DNA from 2 places in the Paenibacillus sp. FSL H7-0943 genome. Region 2 is predicted to be linked to the other one. Evidence: a T-box and tRNA genes for the amino acid it is inferred to sense, from the RefSeq annotation. Region 2 holds a T-box; the other holds one or more tRNA genes.
What was found. A T-box is a leader RNA that pairs with one kind of tRNA and senses whether it is charged. The one in region 2 lies ahead of pheS (phenylalanine--tRNA ligase subunit alpha), so its partner is inferred to be a tRNA-Phe.
Positions count from the first base shown of each region.

Region 1: it has a tRNA-Phe gene. The T-box ahead of pheS (phenylalanine--tRNA ligase subunit alpha) is inferred to sense a tRNA for this amino acid. The anticodon was not compared.

Region 1 is NZ_CP150148.1:140,052-149,889, forward strand. Features, by position in the region: gene NSQ55_RS00660 (pro-sigmaK processing inhibitor BofA family protein) at 1-144, shown strand, start outside; rRNA gene NSQ55_RS00665 (16S ribosomal RNA) at 446-2,003, shown strand; rRNA gene rrf (5S ribosomal RNA) at 2,128-2,244, shown strand; tRNA gene NSQ55_RS00675 (tRNA-Ile) at 2,291-2,367, shown strand; tRNA gene NSQ55_RS00680 (tRNA-Ala) at 2,392-2,467, shown strand; rRNA gene NSQ55_RS00685 (23S ribosomal RNA) at 2,607-5,532, shown strand; tRNA gene NSQ55_RS00690 (tRNA-Ser) at 5,615-5,706, shown strand; tRNA gene NSQ55_RS00695 (tRNA-Met) at 5,737-5,813, shown strand; tRNA gene NSQ55_RS00700 (tRNA-Val) at 5,822-5,897, shown strand; tRNA gene NSQ55_RS00705 (tRNA-Thr) at 5,929-6,004, shown strand; tRNA gene NSQ55_RS00710 (tRNA-Asp) at 6,019-6,096, shown strand; tRNA gene NSQ55_RS00715 (tRNA-Phe) at 6,159-6,231, shown strand; tRNA gene NSQ55_RS00720 (tRNA-Tyr) at 6,240-6,325, shown strand; tRNA gene NSQ55_RS00725 (tRNA-Lys) at 6,331-6,403, shown strand; gene NSQ55_RS00730 (helix-turn-helix domain-containing protein) at 6,553-7,647, shown strand; gene ugpC (sn-glycerol-3-phosphate ABC transporter ATP-binding protein UgpC) at 7,759-8,880, shown strand; gene hprK (HPr(Ser) kinase/phosphatase) at 9,091-9,838, shown strand, end outside.
Region 2 is NZ_CP150148.1:1,901,320-1,911,157, forward strand. Features, by position in the region: gene NSQ55_RS08195 (hypothetical protein) at 1-2,026, opposite strand, end outside; T-box leader at 2,292-2,577, shown strand; gene pheS (phenylalanine--tRNA ligase subunit alpha) at 2,638-3,672, shown strand; gene pheT (phenylalanine--tRNA ligase subunit beta) at 3,791-6,235, shown strand; gene NSQ55_RS08210 (hypothetical protein) at 6,435-8,525, shown strand; gene NSQ55_RS08215 (cupredoxin domain-containing protein) at 8,664-9,017, opposite strand; gene NSQ55_RS08220 (GGDEF domain-containing protein) at 9,333-9,838, shown strand, end outside.

The DNA.
Region 1 (9,838 bases), 1.8 Mb from region 2:
GCACTCGGGATATATGTAGTGAACTTCTCAGGTTTGCTCACACAGGTGTATATCCCTTTAAACCCTGCAACTATAGGCGCAGTAACGGTTCTTGGGCTTCCTGGCGTGGTTATGTTGCTCGGATTAAGAATAATTTTATTTTAATGCTTGACGTGGCTTTGAAAAATATGATACATTAAGTCTCGCCCGTTTGGACAAGCTGTTGATTAACAACTTGCTGAAATGGTCAAGCAAAAAAAGAAATTAAAAAAATGCTTGACGAAAACAAAGGCGCTGTGATATATTATAAAGGTCGCTGCTGACAAGCAACGACGACGAAAGATGAGACGTTGATCTTTGAAAACTGAACAACGAGTGAGTGGGAAATCACGTAAGTGAAATCCAAATTAGAGAATTAATTTTCTCGTCAGATGTTTCAAAATGAGCATATCGCTCTTTTCAATACTAATTGGAGAGTTTGATCCTGGCTCAGGACGAACGCTGGCGGCGTGCCTAATACATGCAAGTCGAGCGGAGTTATTTTGAAAGCTTGCTTTCAAAATAACTTAGCGGCGGACGGGTGAGTAACACGTAGGCAACCTGCCCTTCAGACTGGGATAACTACCGGAAACGGTAGCTAATACCGGATAATTTCTTTTTTCTCCTGAGAGAAGAATGAAAGACGGAGCAATCTGTCACTGAGGGATGGGCCTGCGGCGCATTAGCTAGTTGGTGGGGTAACGGCCCACCAAGGCGACGATGCGTAGCCGACCTGAGAGGGTGAACGGCCACACTGGGACTGAGACACGGCCCAGACTCCTACGGGAGGCAGCAGTAGGGAATCTTCCGCAATGGGCGAAAGCCTGACGGAGCAACGCCGCGTGAGTGATGAAGGTTTTCGGATCGTAAAGCTCTGTTGCCAGGGAAGAACGTCCGGTAGAGTAACTGCTACCGGAGTGACGGTACCTGAGAAGAAAGCCCCGGCTAACTACGTGCCAGCAGCCGCGGTAATACGTAGGGGGCAAGCGTTGTCCGGAATTATTGGGCGTAAAGCGCGCGCAGGCGGCTATTTAAGTCTGGTGTTTAAACCTTGGGCTCAACCTGAGGTCGCACTGGAAACTGGGTGGCTTGAGTACAGAAGAGGAAAGTGGAATTCCACGTGTAGCGGTGAAATGCGTAGATATGTGGAGGAACACCAGTGGCGAAGGCGACTTTCTGGGCTGTAACTGACGCTGAGGCGCGAAAGCGTGGGGAGCAAACAGGATTAGATACCCTGGTAGTCCACGCCGTAAACGATGAGTGCTAGGTGTTAGGGGTTTCGATACCCTTGGTGCCGAAGTTAACACAGTAAGCACTCCGCCTGGGGAGTACGGTCGCAAGACTGAAACTCAAAGGAATTGACGGGGACCCGCACAAGCAGTGGAGTATGTGGTTTAATTCGAAGCAACGCGAAGAACCTTACCAGGTCTTGACATCCCTCTGAATCTGCTAGAGATAGCAGCGGCCTTCGGGACAGAGGAGACAGGTGGTGCATGGTTGTCGTCAGCTCGTGTCGTGAGATGTTGGGTTAAGTCCCGCAACGAGCGCAACCCTTAACTTTAGTTGCCAGCAAGTAATGTTGGGCACTCTAGAGTGACTGCCGGTGACAAACCGGAGGAAGGTGGGGATGACGTCAAATCATCATGCCCCTTATGACCTGGGCTACACACGTACTACAATGGCCGGTACAACGGGAAGCGAAGCCGCGAGGTGGAGCCAATCCCATCAAAGCCGGTCTCAGTTCGGATTGCAGGCTGCAACTCGCCTGCATGAAGTCGGAATTGCTAGTAATCGCGGATCAGCATGCCGCGGTGAATACGTTCCCGGGTCTTGTACACACCGCCCGTCACACCACGAGAGTTTACAACACCCGAAGTCGGTGGGGTAACCCGCAAGGGAGCCAGCCGCCGAAGGTGGGGTAGATGATTGGGGTGAAGTCGTAACAAGGTAGCCGTATCGGAAGGTGCGGCTGGATCACCTCCTTTCTATGGAGAATCGTTCTCTGCAATGAGGACATTCAAATCGGAAGCTAAGCTTCCACGATAGAACCCTCGGGTTCGAACACTCACTCGTGTTCAGTTTTGAAAGAGCAAGTCTCTTTCGTATGCGTTTGGTGGCGATAGCGGAGGGGTTCCACACGTACCCATCCCGAACACGACCGTTAAGCCCTCCAGCGCCGATGGTACTTGGACCGAAGGGTCCTGGGAGAGTAGGACGTTGCCAAGCGGACAACCAATTCATTGGTTGATTCACAATGTTATATATGTTATATGGGCTTTTAGCTCAGTTGGTTAGAGCGCACCTCTGATAAGGGTGAGGTCGGTGGTTCGAGTCCACCAAGGCCCACCATATAACATTATAGAGTAATTTTATGGGGCCATAGCTCAGCTGGGAGAGCGCCTGCCTTGCAAGCAGGAGGTCAGCGGTTCGATCCCGCTTGGCTCCACCATAAATTTTTAAATGAATAATTTTTTCAACTTGATCCTTGAAAACTGGATACCGAAACGAATTTGCGTTTTAGAACATCTTTTAGCAACTTGTGCAAACAAGTAAATGTTATTAGTGAGATTTTTCTTCGGAAGAATCAAGGTTAAGCTAATAAGAGCACACGGAGGATGCCTAGGCGCCAGGAGCCGACGAAGGACGTGGCGAACAACGAAACTGCCTCGGGGAGCTGTAAGCAAGCTTTGATCCGGGGGTGTCCGAATGGGGAAACCCAGCTGTGGTAATTCGCAGTTACTCATTTCTGAATACATAGGAAATGTAGAGGCAGACCAGGGGAACTGAAACATCTAAGTACCCTGAGGAAGAGAAAACAATAGTGATTCCGTCAGTAGCGGCGAGCGAACGCGGAACAGCCTAAACCTAAGAGCTTGCTCTTAGGGGTTGTGGGACGTCTCACATGGAGTTACAAAGGAATATGGTAGGTGAAGAGGTCTGGAAAGGCCCGCGATAGAGGTAAAAGCCCTGTAACCTAAACTGTGTTCTCTCCGAGACGGATCCCGAGTAGTGCGGGGCACGTGAAACCCCGTATGAATCCAGCAGGACCATCTGCTAAGGCTAAATACTACCTGGCGACCGATAGTGAAACAGTACCGTGAGGGAAAGGTGAAAAGCACCCCGGAAGGGGAGTGAAATAGAACCTGAAACCGTGTGCTTACAAAAAGTCAGAGCCCTATTAATGGGTGATGGCGTGCCTTTTGTAGAATGAACCGGCGAGTTACGTTTAACATGCAAGGTTAAGCCGAGAAGGTGGAGCCGCAGCGAAAGCGAGTCTGAATAGGGCGAATTAGTATGTGGACGTAGACCCGAAACCGTGTGATCTACCCCTGTCCAGGGTGAAGGTGCGGTAACACGCACTGGAGGCCCGAACCCACGTACGTTGAAAAGTGCGGGGATGAGGTGGGGGTAGCGGAGAAATTCCAATCGAACTCGGAGATAGCTGGTTCTCCCCGAAATAGCTTTAGGGCTAGCCTCGGTATAAGAGTAGTGGAGGTAGAGCACTGATTGGGTGCGGGGTCCGCAAGGATTACCAAGCTCAGTCAAACTCCGAATGCCATATACTTATTGCCGGGAGTCAGACAGTGAGTGCTAAGATCCATTGTCAAAAGGGAAACAGCCCAGACCATCAGCTAAGGTCCCCAAGTGTGTGTTAAGTGGGAAAGGATGTGGAGTTGCACAGACAACCAGGATGTTGGCTTAGAAGCAGCCACCATTGAAAGAGTGCGTAATAGCTCACTGGTCGAGTGACTCTGCGCCGAAAATGTAACGGGGCTAAACACACCACCGAAGCTATGGCTAGATGCTTTGCATCTGGGGTAGGGGAGCGTTGTGTAGGGGTTGAAGGTGTACTGAAAAGAGCGCTGGACACTACACAAGTGAGAATGCCGGTATGAGTAACGAAAAGATCAGTGAGAATCTGATCCGCCGAAAGCCCAAGGTTTCCTGAGGAAGGCTCGTCCGCTCAGGGTAAGTCGGGACCTAAGGCGAGGCCGAAAGGCGTAGTCGAAGGACAACAGTTTGAAATTACTGTACCACCGTAATCCGCTATGAGCGATGGGGTGACGCAGGAGGGTAGTGACGCGGACTGATGGATGTCCGTCTAAGCAGTGAGGCTGATGTGTAGGCAAATCCGCACATCATTAAGGCTGGGCTGTGATGGGGAGCGAAAATTGTAGTAGCGAAGGTCATGATCTCACACTGCCAAGAAAAGCCTCTAGCCAGGAGAAGGTGCCCGTACCGCAAACCGACACAGGTAGGCGAGAAGAGAATTCTAAGGCGCGCGGAAGAACTCTCGTTAAGGAACTCGGCAAAATGACCCCGTAACTTCGGGAGAAGGGGTGCCCCGGTAGTGTGAATAGCACGAGGGGGCCGCAGTGAAAAGGCCCAAGCGACTGTTTAGCAAAAACACAGGTCTGTGCGAAGCCGCAAGGCGAAGTATACGGGCTGACGCCTGCCCGGTGCTGGAAGGTTAAGGGGAGTGGTTAGGGGTAACCCGAAGCTATGAACCGAAGCCCCAGTAAACGGCGGCCGTAACTATAACGGTCCTAAGGTAGCGAAATTCCTTGTCAGGTAAATTCTGACCCGCACGAATGGCGTAACGACTTGGGCGCTGTCTCAACGAGAGATCCGGTGAAATTTTAATACCTGTGAAGATGCAGGTTACCCGCGACAAGACGGAAAGACCCCATGGAGCTTTACTGCAGCTTGATATTGAATTTGGGTACGATCTGTACAGGATAGGTGGGAGCCGTAGAAATCGGAGCGCAAGCTTCGGTGGAGGCGCCGTTGGGATACCACCCTGATCGTATCTAGGTTCTAACCTAGTACCCTTACCGGGTACGGGGACCGTGTCAGGCGGGCAGTTTGACTGGGGCGGTCGCCTCCTAAAGAGTAACGGAGGCGTTCCAAGGTTCCCTCAGAATGGTTGGAAATCATTCGCAGAGTGCAAAGGCATAAGGGAGCTTGACTGCGAGACCTACAAGTCGAGCAGGGACGAAAGTCGGACTTAGTGATCCGGTGGTACCGCATGGAAGGGCCATCGCTCAACGGATAAAAGCTACCCTGGGGATAACAGGCTTATCTCCCCCAAGAGTCCACATCGACGGGGAGGTTTGGCACCTCGATGTCGGCTCATCGCATCCTGGGGCTGAAGTAGGTCCCAAGGGTTGGGCTGTTCGCCCATTAAAGCGGTACGCGAGCTGGGTTCAGAACGTCGTGAGACAGTTCGGTCCCTATCTGTCGTGGGCGCAGGAAATTTGAGAGGAGCTGTCCTTAGTACGAGAGGACCGGGATGGACGTACCGCTGGTGCACCAGTTGTTCCGCCAGGAGCATGGCTGGGTAGCTACGTACGGACGGGATAAGCGCTGAAAGCATCTAAGCGTGAAGCCCCCCTCAAGATGAGATTTCCCAATTAGTAAGACCCCTTGAAGACGACGAGGTAGATAGGTTGGAGGTGGAAGTGCAGCAATGCATGGAGCTGACCAATACTAATCGGTCGAGGGCTTATCCTATACGTAGGATGCAGATTCGTTTCGGATTCAGTTTTCAGGGAGTCAAATTCCTGTTTGGATTGCTGTGGTACTGATATCGTTTGGAGAGATACCCAAGTGGCTATAAGGGGACCCTCTGCTAAGGGGTTAGACTGCGTAAGCGGTGCGTGGGTTCGAATCCCACTCTCTCCGCCATTTTCAATCCATAGCAATACTAATTATTGTGGCGGTGTAGCTCAGCTGGCTAGAGCGTACGGTTCATACCCGTGAGGTCGGGGGTTCGATCCCCTTCGCCGCTACCATAATACCTGGAGGCTTAGCTCAGCTGGGAGAGCATCTGCCTTACAAGCAGAGGGTCGGGGGTTCGATCCCCTCAGCCTCCACCATTTTCATCTTTTAGAATTGCTTTTACACCGTGCCGGTGTAGCTCAACTGGTAGAGCAACTGACTTGTAATCAGTAGGTTGGGGGTTCAAGTCCTCTCGCCGGCACCATTTTTAATTAATGCGGAACCGTGGTGTAGTTGGCCTAACATGCCTGCCTGTCACGCAGGAGACCGCGGGTTCGAATCCCGTCGGTTCCGCCATTTTTTCCACAAAATGAGTGGGAAGTGTAAGACTTTTCCGCTTAATTGTCATGTAATCTTATGGCTCGGTAGCTCAGTCGGTAGAGCAGAGGACTGAAAATCCTCGTGTCGGCGGTTCGATTCCGTCCCGAGCCACTTTTTTTGGGGGATTAGCGAAGTGGCCAAACGCATCAGACTGTAAATCTGCTCACGTACGTGTTCGGTGGTTCGAATCCATCATCCCCCACCATTTATGAGCCATTAGCTCAGTTGGTAGAGCACCTGACTTTTAATCAGGGTGTCGAAGGTTCGAGTCCTTCATGGCTCATCCCAAACAGAAAGTCATCACCTTAGGGTGGTGGCTTTTTTTGTGTTTTTATGTCGTATTATAGTAGCGCGCTGCTGCAGTGATTAACATAATATTAGAGAATATGCTAAAATAGGCGAAAAGAGCAAAAGTGGTGGAGTATGGTGACTATGGATAGCGAAACATTGCGAAAAAAGTTAGAGCAGCTCACCGGAAAGAAAACCGGAATCAAGCAGTTAGGGAGGCAACATTCAGCTTCTCTTTTTAGCCTGGGATTAGAAGCACAAGAACAGCCGGTAATCCATGAAGGTCATCTTTGGGCACCATTATATGAGACTGATGGACGTGTAACCGCTGTCTGGGTGGAATTGGATGGACTTAACTCTTTGGAAATACAATTAGTGAATTATGCAGTTCGAAACTTTGCAATTGCACTAAAAGCTACTGGGGTTAGAGAAGAAGGGGAAGCGGAGGCTCGGCAGCTGGGTACCTGGTTGAACACCGAACTGGAGCAAGAGAAAAATGACTCTGAGATACCCGATGAGATGGCTCTAAAGGGACGTTTATTCGGAGATATGGTTCCATTCCTACTTAGCAGTGAGAATGCACATAGCCCGCAGATCACTTATCGTTCCTTAATGAAGCTGCTGCGCAGCTATTTTGAGAATGAAATTCTGCTTATACCTCTTCAAGAAAAAGAATGGTTAATATTGGCCCGGAAGGAACTACTCACGGGCGGAGATGATAAGGATGAGGAAGAAGAGAGTGTAGATGAAATTCTGGCTCAGACCAGTATGGGCTTACACGAACTGATAGCCAGCGAATGGGTAGGTGTATTCCATTTGGCTGTAGCTCCGGCTATAGTCCCTGTTAAGGGATTGACGGGATCCGTGGCCTTGCTGAGGGAGACCATTGTACTCGGACGTATTTTCCAAGTGGGTGAATATATTCATTTACCTTGGGAGCTGCATTTGGAACGTTTGGTTAACAGCATTCCTGATGCACGGCGTAAACAGTTACTTGGACAGATTGGCGACTATTCTTCCGTATTATCGGATAAAGAGATGCTGATGACCCTGGAGACGTTTTTTGAGATGGATTGTAATGTAAGTGAAACAGCCAAGAAGTTATATATTCATCGCAACACGCTTTTATACCGTCTGGACAAGATAAAACAGGAGACGGGTGCCGATGTGCGTAGCTTTGGGGACGCTGCTATTGTGAAGCTTACTATGCTTTTGTATAAAGTGACGAAAAGGAAATAGGTTTTTTGTGAACGTTACAAATAGCCACCGTGTCCCGTCTAGGGTAATATAAATGTACAAGGAAAAAAGAATTTTTCAATTAATCAATAATTAACTCGAGGGGGAAATACAATGGCAGGCGTACGTTTAGAGCATATTTTCAAAAAATACCCGGGTTCAGATAAAGCAACAGTAATGGATATCAATCTTGATATTAAAGATAAGGAATTTCTAGTATTGGTTGGACCATCCGGTTGCGGTAAATCCACAACTTTGCGTATGATCGCTGGTCTGGAAGAAATCTCCGAAGGTAAAATGTACATTGGCGATCGTGTAGTCAACGACGTTGCACCTAAAGACCGCGATATCGCGATGGTATTCCAATCCTACGCCCTGTATCCGCATATGAGCGTATACCAAAACATGGCTTTCGGTTTGAAACTTCGTAAAGTGAAGAAAGATGAAATCGACAAGAAAGTACGTGAAGCTGCTAGAATTCTCGATATCGAGCATTTGCTAGATCGTAAACCAAAAGCACTTTCCGGTGGTCAACGCCAACGTGTCGCTTTGGGACGCGCTATCGTACGTGATCCACAAGTCTTCTTGATGGATGAGCCTCTTTCCAACTTGGATGCTAAACTTCGTGGTCAAATGCGCGCTGAAATCACTAAACTGGTTAAACGCCTTGAAACCACTTGTATCTACGTAACGCATGACCAAACAGAAGCTATGACAATGGGTGACCGTATCGTAGTTATGTATGATGGTATCATTCAACAAGCTGCTTCCCCTGAAGAGTTGTACAATGAACCAACTAACCTGTTCGTAGCTGGATTTATCGGATCCCCTACAATGAACTTTATCAATGGTACTTTGTCCGAAGCAAACGGTTCTATCCGTTTCCGCGCTGAGAACCTTGATGTTGAAGTACCAGGCGGAAAAGCTCAAATCATCCGCAGCAAAGGCTACATTGGCAAAGAAGTAATTATGGGCGTTCGTCCAGAAGATATCCATGAAGAGCCAGTATTCTTGGAAGCTTCCCCGAACACAATCTTTACTTCATTGGTTGATGTAACTGAAAACCTTGGTCACGAAATGCTCCTTTACTTGAGCGGCCTTGGTAAATCTACTGTAATCGCTCGTGTAGATGGACGTTCCACTACTCGCGAAGGCAGCAAGCCAAAATTGGCTATCGATATGAACAAAGTTCACTTCTTCGATAAAGAATCCGAAGTTAACATTCTGTTGGGATAAGATCGCAGGATCTTTTCTCTCTTGATAAAGCCACCCGAAAGGGTGGCTTTATTGTTTAATTAGGGTCGTAATGGATAGGCGTTAAGATTGCATTCACAAGCGTTATCAATTAAGATAGCAGGAGAATTACCTCCGGAATTGTAATGAGATCGCTGTCAACCGGACGCAGTAAGCGGACATATACCGCAGGTGACGAAAGGACGAATTTACATGGCTAAGAAAGTAAAAGTATCTGAATTGGTACAACATTTTCAATTAGAGGTTATTTCCGGCCAGGAAGGTCTAAAACGACCTATTACGGTCGATGACCTGAATCGCCCTGGACTAGAGATTGCTGGTTATTTCGAATATTATCCGGAAGAACGTGTTCAACTATTAGGTAAGACAGAACTCGCATTCTTCTCCATGCTGCCTGAAGCTGAACGTAAAAGTAGGCTTCGTGGAATCTGTAATGACAATACCCCTTGTATCGTAATTACCCGTAGTTTGGATGTGCCACAGGAGTTAATTGATATAAGTAATGAAAAGGGACTTCCTGTGCTTCGTAGCTCGATGGCTACGACTATTTTCTCCAGCCGTTTGACGAGCTTCTTAGAAGGGAGATTAGCCCCTACAGCAACGATTCATGGTGTACTCTGTGATGTATATGGTGTAGGTATGCTGATTACTGGTAGTAGTGGTATTGGTAAGAGTGAGACAGCCCTTGAACTTGTAAAACGTGGACATAGACTGATCGCTGATGATGCCGTGGAAATCCGCCAGACTTCAGATAACCAGCTGCATGGTACAGCCCCTGAGTTGATCCGTCACTTGTTGGAAATTCGCGGAGTAGGTATCATTAACGTAATGACACTTTTTGGTGCGGGTGCTATCCGTAATCATAAACGGATTACACTTGTCGTTAGATTAGAGGCTTGGCAGCAAGACAAGCAGTATGACCGGCTTGGACTTGATGAGG
Region 2 (9,838 bases):
CAGAAACACCCTCCCCGATGTAAAGGACAAGGTTCGCTGGATCTATACCGAGAGGGAGCTTACTCCAGAGGGTGACCAGACTTTTTCCGTTAGGACTGGTGGAGGTTTTGGACTGGGTGACTTCGGCTTCATAATATTGATTGTCTTGTGTTTTGTAATAGGCTACGAGCTGAGCCTGTTCGGATTTACGCGATTCCTCACTGTTCATTTCTAGTTCTGTGTACAAGAGATTTGAATCTGTACCTGGGTACACGAGGGTCCGGCGTACAAGTAATTCCGCTTTTTTACCTTCAAGCTCAAGATGGAAAGAATTTTCAGCTGCAACACTCTGTACTCGGCTGTCCAGTTGGGTAGTACTTAGAGAAAGGAAGTTAAGCTTGCTTTCACCTGAAGTTTCTTGCAGGGTGATTTTTAATTGATTGAAAGTATAGCTATAAGGAACATTGGCTACGACATACACAGCAGCCGATTCATTTGGACCGAGGATGGTTTGCGTACTTTCTGAGACAACCTGGGAAGTGCTGCTGATGTCACTTTCTCCAGCTTTGACGACACTTGTAAGCGCAGGAAGCTGAACAGAGGTTGATTTAGTGTTACGGATGTTGATTTTAGCCACGATCTGGTCTTTGTCAGACCAAGGGAGTCTTTGAATGTTTGCAATTTTGACAACAAATGTACCGTGACTGTTCTCAATGGGGTATTCCGTGTCCTGCCAATTGTTAGTTTGCAGCGTGTAAGGGATCTGATAATAGGCGGTAGGAAAAATGATCTTGCCCTCAGCAGCCGGCTCAGTCATTTGCAGCTGCAATGTTTCTTGATTGAGTGTGAGTGGTACATCTGCGCTGAGTTCAATAATCTTTTCTTCAAGCGGTTTCAATGTTAGGCTGGCAAAACCCTTCGTATCTACCGGAAAGCTATACCCTTCAGCGGCTTTAATAGCAAGTTCATAGGCAGGCACATTCACTGCTTTGTTGCCGCTATTTTTGATGCGGAACTGTAGTGTCCACTTTGCGTTGCCATTGTCAGCATAGACGTTAGCCGTTTTCAGCTGTGTTTCGACTGTATTATTGCTGATTGTAAGCTTCTTCGTGACATTGCTGGCTACGACAAGATCCGGTGTTGTTGCAGCGGGGAGATTGTAGGCGACAACCGGCAACGCTATTTTTAATGAGGCATCTTCTCCGGCAAATTGCAGCGCCATGTTGTCTGTCTTCATATAAGAAGGGATTTCCGTCAAATAGTAGATCGTCTTCTTTTCCTGAGGCTGTACTTTATAGCTGGTGCTGGTGTCATCAAGTGCGAGTTCAAATACAGATCCTCCAGCGGAAGCGAGGTATCCTTTAAGTCCAGTATCACTGAGTACCTTGGTTCCTTGATTAGTGAAGCTAACGCCAACCTTGGCATAGACCTTACCGTTATATTTATAAATTTGCAGGCTCTCTGCCTTGGTGGTTACAGGGAGATTGTTTAGGGTGATCTTTTTACTCTGCCCTCTGGCGACAGCTTGTGAATATCCTGTTGGTACGGTGAAGTTCCCTAGCTTTTTTTGATAATCGGTGGTGTTGAAGTCCCATCCGTACAATGAAATTTTGACCCCGTTTAAAGAGGTGGCTTTGCCGATGTTTACATAGTAGGTGATAGATTGACTGCTTTTCGCGGCAATGGATTTGATGGTTGCACTGCTGGTAATAGGGCTTCCTTGAATAACTGTACCGCCGCTAGTAGTTACTTTGGAGAAAAAGTCCACCAGATTGAGGCTAGCGTTGCTTCCATTAGAGTAGCTGAGTGTGTATGTAAGAATATTTCCAACATCCTGAGTTAATAAGCTGACATCCGTCAGCTTTGCGCTGATGTTAGTCTTCAAGGCTATGGAGCCGAGTTTATCCAGAGCGGATACAGTAGCTGTTGTTGCTACTTTGGTGGATGTAGTCCCGGCCGAAGCGGCATGAGCTCCATACGCTGCAGATTGGCTAAGCACAGCTGTGCTTAGCAGCACCGCGGCTACTTTTATTCTCCGTACATGCATTTGATTTCCTCCCAATAGGATAGTTAATAGTCTGCGAAGGTGCACCTGAGTGGATAAGCAAGCCTTCCTAGTAATGGAAATTATCAAGCCCCGCTGAATGTTAGCTGAAAAAAAGTTGGGAAAATGGCTCTGAAGCTTAAAGCCAGCTTAAAAGAAGATAAAAATTAGCCTAATTTTGTCCAGCTTGTCAAAACGACAGATTTTGCATATAATAAAGAGACATATCTCTTGTAGTAAAGAGATACCTGACAATTAGCATGAATTGTGAAATGCAGTGATGGAGAAGAGTACACAGTGCCTGACTTACAGGGAGGATACGCCGCGGATTGAGAGCGTTTCTAAGAAGCAGAGCTGTCGAAGTTCACTCCGGAGCAGTTCCCTGAATTCCTTAAGCTATCTAATAGGGAAGGGTAGGGGATACCGGTCACAGACCGTTATTTCTGTATAAAGTGAGATAGGTATCTGTCCAGCCAAAAGAGGGAATGAAGCTCTTAAGGGGAACAGATCAGCTTGTCTAACAAGGGTGGTACCACGGTCTTTTCGTCCCTTACCGGGAGGAAAGGCCTTTTTTTGTTGAACTAGACAATGATTGAAGGGGGCTGTACACGGCCATGAAAGAGAAGTTGGAAGCATTGAAGGTTGAAGCGCTGGCTAAGCTGCAGGAGGTTATGGATCCGCAGGTACTAAATGATCTAAGAGTGAAGTATCTCGGTAAAAAAGGTGAGCTTACAGAGGTTCTGCGCGGTATGGGAGGACTTAGTGCTGAGGAACGTCCGGTAATCGGGCAAGTAGCGAATCAGGTTCGCAGTGCTATTGAGGAGATTATCGGCGCGAAGCAGGAGGCTTTTCAAGAGCAGGAAACCCAGCAACGTCTGCAGGCTGAAAAAGTAGACGTAACCTTACCGGGTCGCCGTATGCAGCAAGGGGGCATTCACCCGCTTAGCAGAGTCGTACAGGAGATTGAGGATATTTTTATCGGCATGGGCTACCGTGTAGCTGAAGGCCCGGAAGTAGAGACCGATTATTATAACTTTGAAGCTCTAAATCTGCCTAAGAATCACCCGGCACGTGATATGCAGGATTCTTTCTATTTAACGGATGACCTGTTAATGCGCACACAAACCTCGCCGGTACAGATTCGTACTATGCAGGCTATGAACGGTGAAGCTCCGGTAAAAATCATCTGCCCGGGTAAAGTATTCCGCCGTGATGATGATGATGCAACGCATTCCTTCCAGTTCCACCAAATCGAAGGTTTGGTCATTGGAAGTAACATTCGAATGAGTGATCTGAAGGGCACCCTGCAACAATTTGTGCAGGAGATGTTTGGACCGAATACAGGCATTCGTCTTCGTCCGAGCTTTTTCCCATTCACTGAGCCAAGTGTTGAAGTAGATGTAAGCTGCTTCAAATGTGGCGGCGATGGCTGCAGACTATGCAAGCAAAGCGGATGGTTAGAAATCCTTGGCGCAGGTATGGTGCATCCAAATGTACTGAAAATGGGTGGCTATGATCCTGCTGAGTACAGCGGCTTCGCTTTCGGAATGGGTGTAGAGCGGATTGCAATGCTTAAATACGGCATCGATGACATCCGACATTTCTATAGTAATGACATGAGTTTTGTGAAGCAATTCAAGGGCGTTTAGTTTTTGTGGGCGCGCTGGCTGATAGTGGCGGAGAATGGCTTTGGAGCATTCTCCCACAGGAAGCAGCGCGAACGACAGTGAAATAAATACATCTGAAACATAAAGGAAGTGAGCGGATATGAAAGTATCAACCGGATGGTTGGCTGATTATACATCGATTGAAGGAGTAACCGCCGAACAGCTAGCGGAGAAGATTACCGCTGCCGGCATTGAGATTGACGGCGTAGAGCGCCGCAATAAAGGCATTTCCGGCATCGTAACCGGCTATGTGAAATCAAAGGAAAAACATCCTGATGCAGACAAGCTGAACGTATGTATCGTGGATGTGGGCCAAGATGAGGAGCTACAAATCGTTTGCGGCGCAAAAAATGTAGCTGCAGGTCAAACTGTACCTGTAGCAATGGTTGGCGCAAAGCTGCCAGGACTGGATATCAAAAAAGCCAAGCTGCGCGGTGTCCTGTCGCAAGGAATGATCTGCTCGGCCAAAGAATTGGGACTGAATGATAAATTGCTTCCAAAAGAGCAACAAGAAGGTATTCTTGTGCTGCCTGAAGGGACAGAGATTGGTCAGGATATTTCCAAGGTCCTCGGCTTAGATGACGAGATTCTGGAATTCGATCTGACTCCGAACCGTTCAGATTGCCTCAGCATGATTGGAGCTGCTTATGAAGTAAGTGCAATTCTTGGGCGTGAAGTTAAATTACCTGATCCAAAAAGCGAAATGATTGAGATCAGTGGTCCTGCTGCGGATTCCATTTCCGTCAAGATTGAAGATGAAGAATACTGCAGCCATTATGCAGTTCGTTATATTGCAGGTGTTAAACCTGCACCATCACCGCTGTGGATTCAGAATCGTCTGATGGCTGCTGGGGTTCGTCCAATTAATAATATTGTGGACATTACCAATTATGTGATGCTGGAATATGGACAGCCGCTGCATGCTTTTGATGCAGATAAAGTACAAGGTGGAGAACTCGGCGTTCGTCTTGCCCATGAAGGTGAAGTTTTGGTTACACTTGACGGTCAAGAGCGTAAGCTAGAGCCGCAAATGCTCGTTATCGCTGATGGAGTAAAAGCTGTAGGTCTGGCCGGAGTAATGGGTGGACGGGATACAGAGGTTACTGCTGAGACGGTAAACCTTGTTCTGGAATCTGCTAAGTTTGATGGAGGAACGATCCGTAAAACCTCGCGTCAATTGGGACTTCGCTCTGAAGCCTCCCTTCGTTTCGAGAAGGAAGTGGATCCAAGTGCAGTTATTCCTGCATTGAACCGTGCAGCCGTACTGATTGCACGTTATGCTGGCGGATCGGTCCATGAAGGCATCGTGCAAGCAGGAACTGACGCTGTTCAAGAGAAGGTTCTCACCTTGTCCTTAGAGAAACTGAATCGTTATCTGGGAACGGATTTGTCCTTGTTGGAAGTGAAGACATTGTTTGGCCGTCTACATTTCAAATGTGGAGATACCGCACAAGGGCTGATTGAAGTTCAAGTCCCAACCAGACGTGGCGATATCAGCTATGATGTTGATCTTATTGAAGAAATTGCCCGCCTGTACGGGTATGACAATATTCCAACGACTCTAATTGAAGGAATTACAACGCCAGGAGCACTAACTCACAAGCAAGCGCTCCGTCGTGAACTGCGTCGCCTATTGTCACATGGCGGTTACCAAGAGGTGATGGGTTACTCCTTCATCCAGCCGCAACAAAGCACAATGTTCCCTGAGTTATCAGAAGGAGCAGTAGCGGTGAAGCTGGCTATGCCGATGAGTGAAGAACGCAGCGTACTGCGTACCAGCCTTCTACCACAACTCTTGGATATTGCCAGCTACAATACCAATCGTCGTCAAAGCGACTTGGCATTGTTTGAAATCGGCAACGTCTTCTTCACGGATGAAGAACAGTTGACTCGTCAGCCACGCGAACTGCCGGTGCTGGGGCTGCTGCTTAGCGGAAGCTTAACAGTGAAGCAATGGAATGTTTCGGCACAGCCTGTGGACTTCTTTGATTTGAAGGGTGCGCTGGAAACGGTATTTGCTCATTTAGGGCTGACCGATAAAATCGTCTATGTAGGAGATAGTCCAGAAGGATATCATCCTGGGCGTTCCGCGTCGGTATATTTACTCGGAAACGAGGGTCGTGTGAAGATCGGAACGATGGGACAGATTCATCCGGATCTGCAAAGACAGCTGGATCTGGTGGATACTTATGCGGCAGAAATTTTATTGCAGCCGTTATATGAAAGTGCGCAAAGCCGTTTGCAATATAATGAGCTTCCGCGTTTCCCAGGAATGGAGCGGGATATTGCTGTGGTCGTGGATTCCGCTGTACCAGCGGGCGATCTGCTAGCTTCCATCCGCGATAACGGAGGTTCTTTGCTCCAGTCCGTACAGGTATTTGACGTTTATACTGGTGGTAAGCTGGAGAATGGAAAGAAGAGCATCGCGATCTCACTGCTGTATCGTCATAGTGAACATACACTGACTGATGAGGAAGTAGGAGAGGTGCATGAGAAGGTATTAGCATCTCTTCAACAAACTTTTGGTGCAGAATTAAGAAAGTAGCAGGAATTGTGTAAAGCCGCAGCGAATCCATTTAGAAACTGAGATTCGCTGCGGCTTTTTCTAGGTAGAGTGCAAAGCGGAGAATATCAGCCATAATCTATTGAATATTAGGGATTTTGCCAAATGCTTACCAAAAAAGCTACAATAGAAGAAGTGAAACTAGCTTAGAATCCGCACACATACAAAGGAGGGCACAACTGTGGCTATGGACCGGACACGTGTCGCCGTGGAGATATACGGAACTTCCTATAAACTCGTCGGAAGCAGTACTGAATATATGAAACAAGTGGCCCGTTATGTTGATGAACATATGCGCACGATTTCTAAATCTCACACCAGACTGGACACACCGCGTATAGCGGTGCTTGCAGCTGTACATATGGCGGAGCAGGCTATTCAGGTTCAGGACTTCAAAAATGAACTAAACATGATGACAGGTGAACGCAGTGAACTGCGATTGGAAGTATCTCGCCTGCTGGAGGTACAGCGGGAGCGGCAAGAAGAATTCGAGCGACTAGAAGCTGCGGCCAAAGAAGAGGCTGGGCGACTGATTGCTGCTGCGGAGGAAGAACGTAAGCGGCATTTGGAGATTCAGGAGAATGAACGCAAGGTACATGAGGAACAGCTTCAGGAGGCAGTGCAAGCTGTGGAAGCTGCACGCAAGAAGCTGGAAGAAGAATTGCTTGAGCGCGAGATAGAGCTGCAAGCACTGCGGACAAGCTACGAAGAAGAGCAGGCAGCTAGTCGTGAACACCAGCGGCAGGAACTGGCGAAGGCGGAAGCCATCCGCTTGCAGCAGCTAGAGGAGCAGAAGGCTGCTCATCTGCAAGAGCTGGAGAACATCCGAGAGACGCTGACCAAGGAGAAGGCAGATACGCTGTCTGCTCTGCAGCTTGAGCTGACCGAGACCAAGTCAACACTGGAGGAAGAGCTTGAGGTTACCAAGTCTACATTAGGTAAAGAACTCGAAGATACCAGATTGACGTTAGGTAAGGAGCTTGAAGATACCAAGTTGACCTTAGGTAAAGAGCTTGAGAGTACCAAAGCGAAGTTGGGCAAAGAGCTGGCGGAAGAACGTGAAGCACTGCAGCGGGAACAAACCAAGAATAAGGAACTGCGGCAGTCACAAGGCACTCAAGAGCATAGACATAAGCAAAATATTCAAGAGCTGGAAAAACAGCTGGCTGAGCTTCGTGGTGGGACAGGGCAACTTCAGTCCAGATTACGTGCGGCTGAAGCCAGTCTTAAGAGTGAACGAGATGCAAGACAGACGCTTCTTGGACAATATGAAGCGATTGTTAAACGTGAAGAACAGCTCAGTGAAGAGCTTCACACGGCTACTGAGCTGGGCACACTGTTGAATGAGGAGCTGGAAGAGTTACGCCAGCGTTATCAACAGTCACAGAATGAAGCTACAGAGCTAAGAGCGTCACTACAGGAGACGAGTGAAAATCTGCACCGTGTTCAGGAAGAGCTTGCGGGATCAGCAGCAGAGGCGGCTAACTGGCAGGAGCTTTCGGATAAACGCATGGAAGATATTGGTGAACTGGAAATGAATCTGCTGGAGTCTGAGGAGAAATCCGTGTTGCTCCAGAAAGAGATTGACACGCTACGTGGGCAAGCCGATGGATTAGTACAGCAGCTGGATCAGGAGGTTCAGCTTCGTACAGATGCAGAACGCGAAACAGCGGTACTTCGGGAGCAAGGTGTGCAGGCTCAGAAGGAATTGTCTGCGCTTCGTGTTCGTTATGAGGAACTGATTGCTCAATACGACGATGTACTGCAAGAAGGAGAACGCCTGCAGGAAAGATATCAACTGTTGCAGGAAGAAGGGGAAGAGGCAACACGACGCTTAGAAGAGTTATCTGAAGCTAGTCGTGAAGCTGCTGCTACTGTTGCTGAGCAACAGGAAGTGCTGAAGGAAGCAGAGGCGTACGGAGCTTCCTGGAAGCATAAGTACGAGGAACTATCCGATCAGCAGCTGCAGTGGACGGATCTCGAAGCAAAGCTGCGTGAGGAGATCGACATTTGGCAGCAGGAAGCCGGTGAGGCTGAAATGAAGCAGGAAGCTATTGATCGTGAACGTAGCGAAGTGCTTCAGCAGCTAGGTGAAGTTGGTGAAAGCTATGAAATGGTTCAAGGACAGCTTCGTTTGTTGCAGCTCCAGTTTGAAATGCGTCAGGAAGAGCTTGACAAGCTGACAGATGAGCATCGTAACCTTAAAGAGGAATATGCCAAGCTACAAAATGAATATAATGAATGGATTCAACTGATCGAGCAAGACAGTTGAGTGCCGGATGCAAGTAAAAGAGCTGACCTGATGAGTAGAGAGATCTATTTCGGGTCAGCTCTCTTTATTAATGAGCTCAAATTAAAAAAACAGCCGATCTCAGGGGGAATCCCTAATAATCGGCTGTTTATGTGTAATCTATTCCACGATGATTGTAGCTCTCATTCCGCTATGTCCGGAGCCACACATAATGGAGCAGGTCATTTCGAAAGTTCCAGCTTCCTCGGGTACGATCACCTTTGAGGATTTTTTTTCATTAAGCTGCAGCTCGAACTCTGGAATAAGGATACCGTGATTGCCGTCATCATTTTTAAAAATGATTTTGACGGGAACACCCTTTTTTAGATGATATTCTTCCTGATCAAAGCTGTAATTTGTAGCTGTAATTATGAGTTCTGTTTCTGCCTCGATTTCCGGCTCCGATGTGTTAGTATTGCCAGCAGCACTATCATTGTTGTTCCCACAGGCTGTAAGTGCTATAACGAACACCATTGAAAGTAGAATTGCAAATTTTTTAATAATCTAAATCCCCTCCCAAGAAGTCCAAGCATAGTGAAAATGTGACAATTATGTAGACATCATAACTTAAAATTTAAGTAAGCGCTTTGATGAAATGTGAAAACTATGTGAACAGGCAGACTGTTCAAACTTTGTCGTAAATTGCAAAAAAATGATGAAAATATAACTAAAATTTATTATAATGAAAGCTATTACATTAACGTATAAAAGTAGGGGATACATATTACAAGTATTAATGATGCGCTAAGTACGGAGGTTTGGCACCGTAGAATCTTACAAGGCTATTGGATGGTAGTCATTCTTTTATTAATCTCACAGTTGCTGTTTTTGTCGAATATTGACCGACTCCAAATAAAAACAACCATGGATACGAATCTATGGCATTTATTTATAGCCTGTAATTTACTAATTGTGATCCTTATGATTACCGCGGAGCTGTGGCTGCGTTATAGTAAACAGTCCCCTAAATATGGGGTGGTTAGCTGCGGATTTTTAGTGTCCTACCTTATGTATTTTGTATTAGAGCCTTTTGTTGACGGTGCTCAGATGACACTTATGATGCCGATTATGGTTGCTCTTATTTATTTTGATCGTAAGCTCCTGTACATAATGGGGTTATTTAGTATTGTGTTTTATGCCGGGGTATATTTTGGGTTGGAACGGCCATTCCTACATAAACCGCTGCTTGAATTCTTGATGGTAGAGTGTGTATTTTTGGTATTTGTGCTGATGGCTATTGCAGTAATTATTCGTGCTCGTGAAGCGCGTATTAATTTAGAAAGATTAACCAAGGC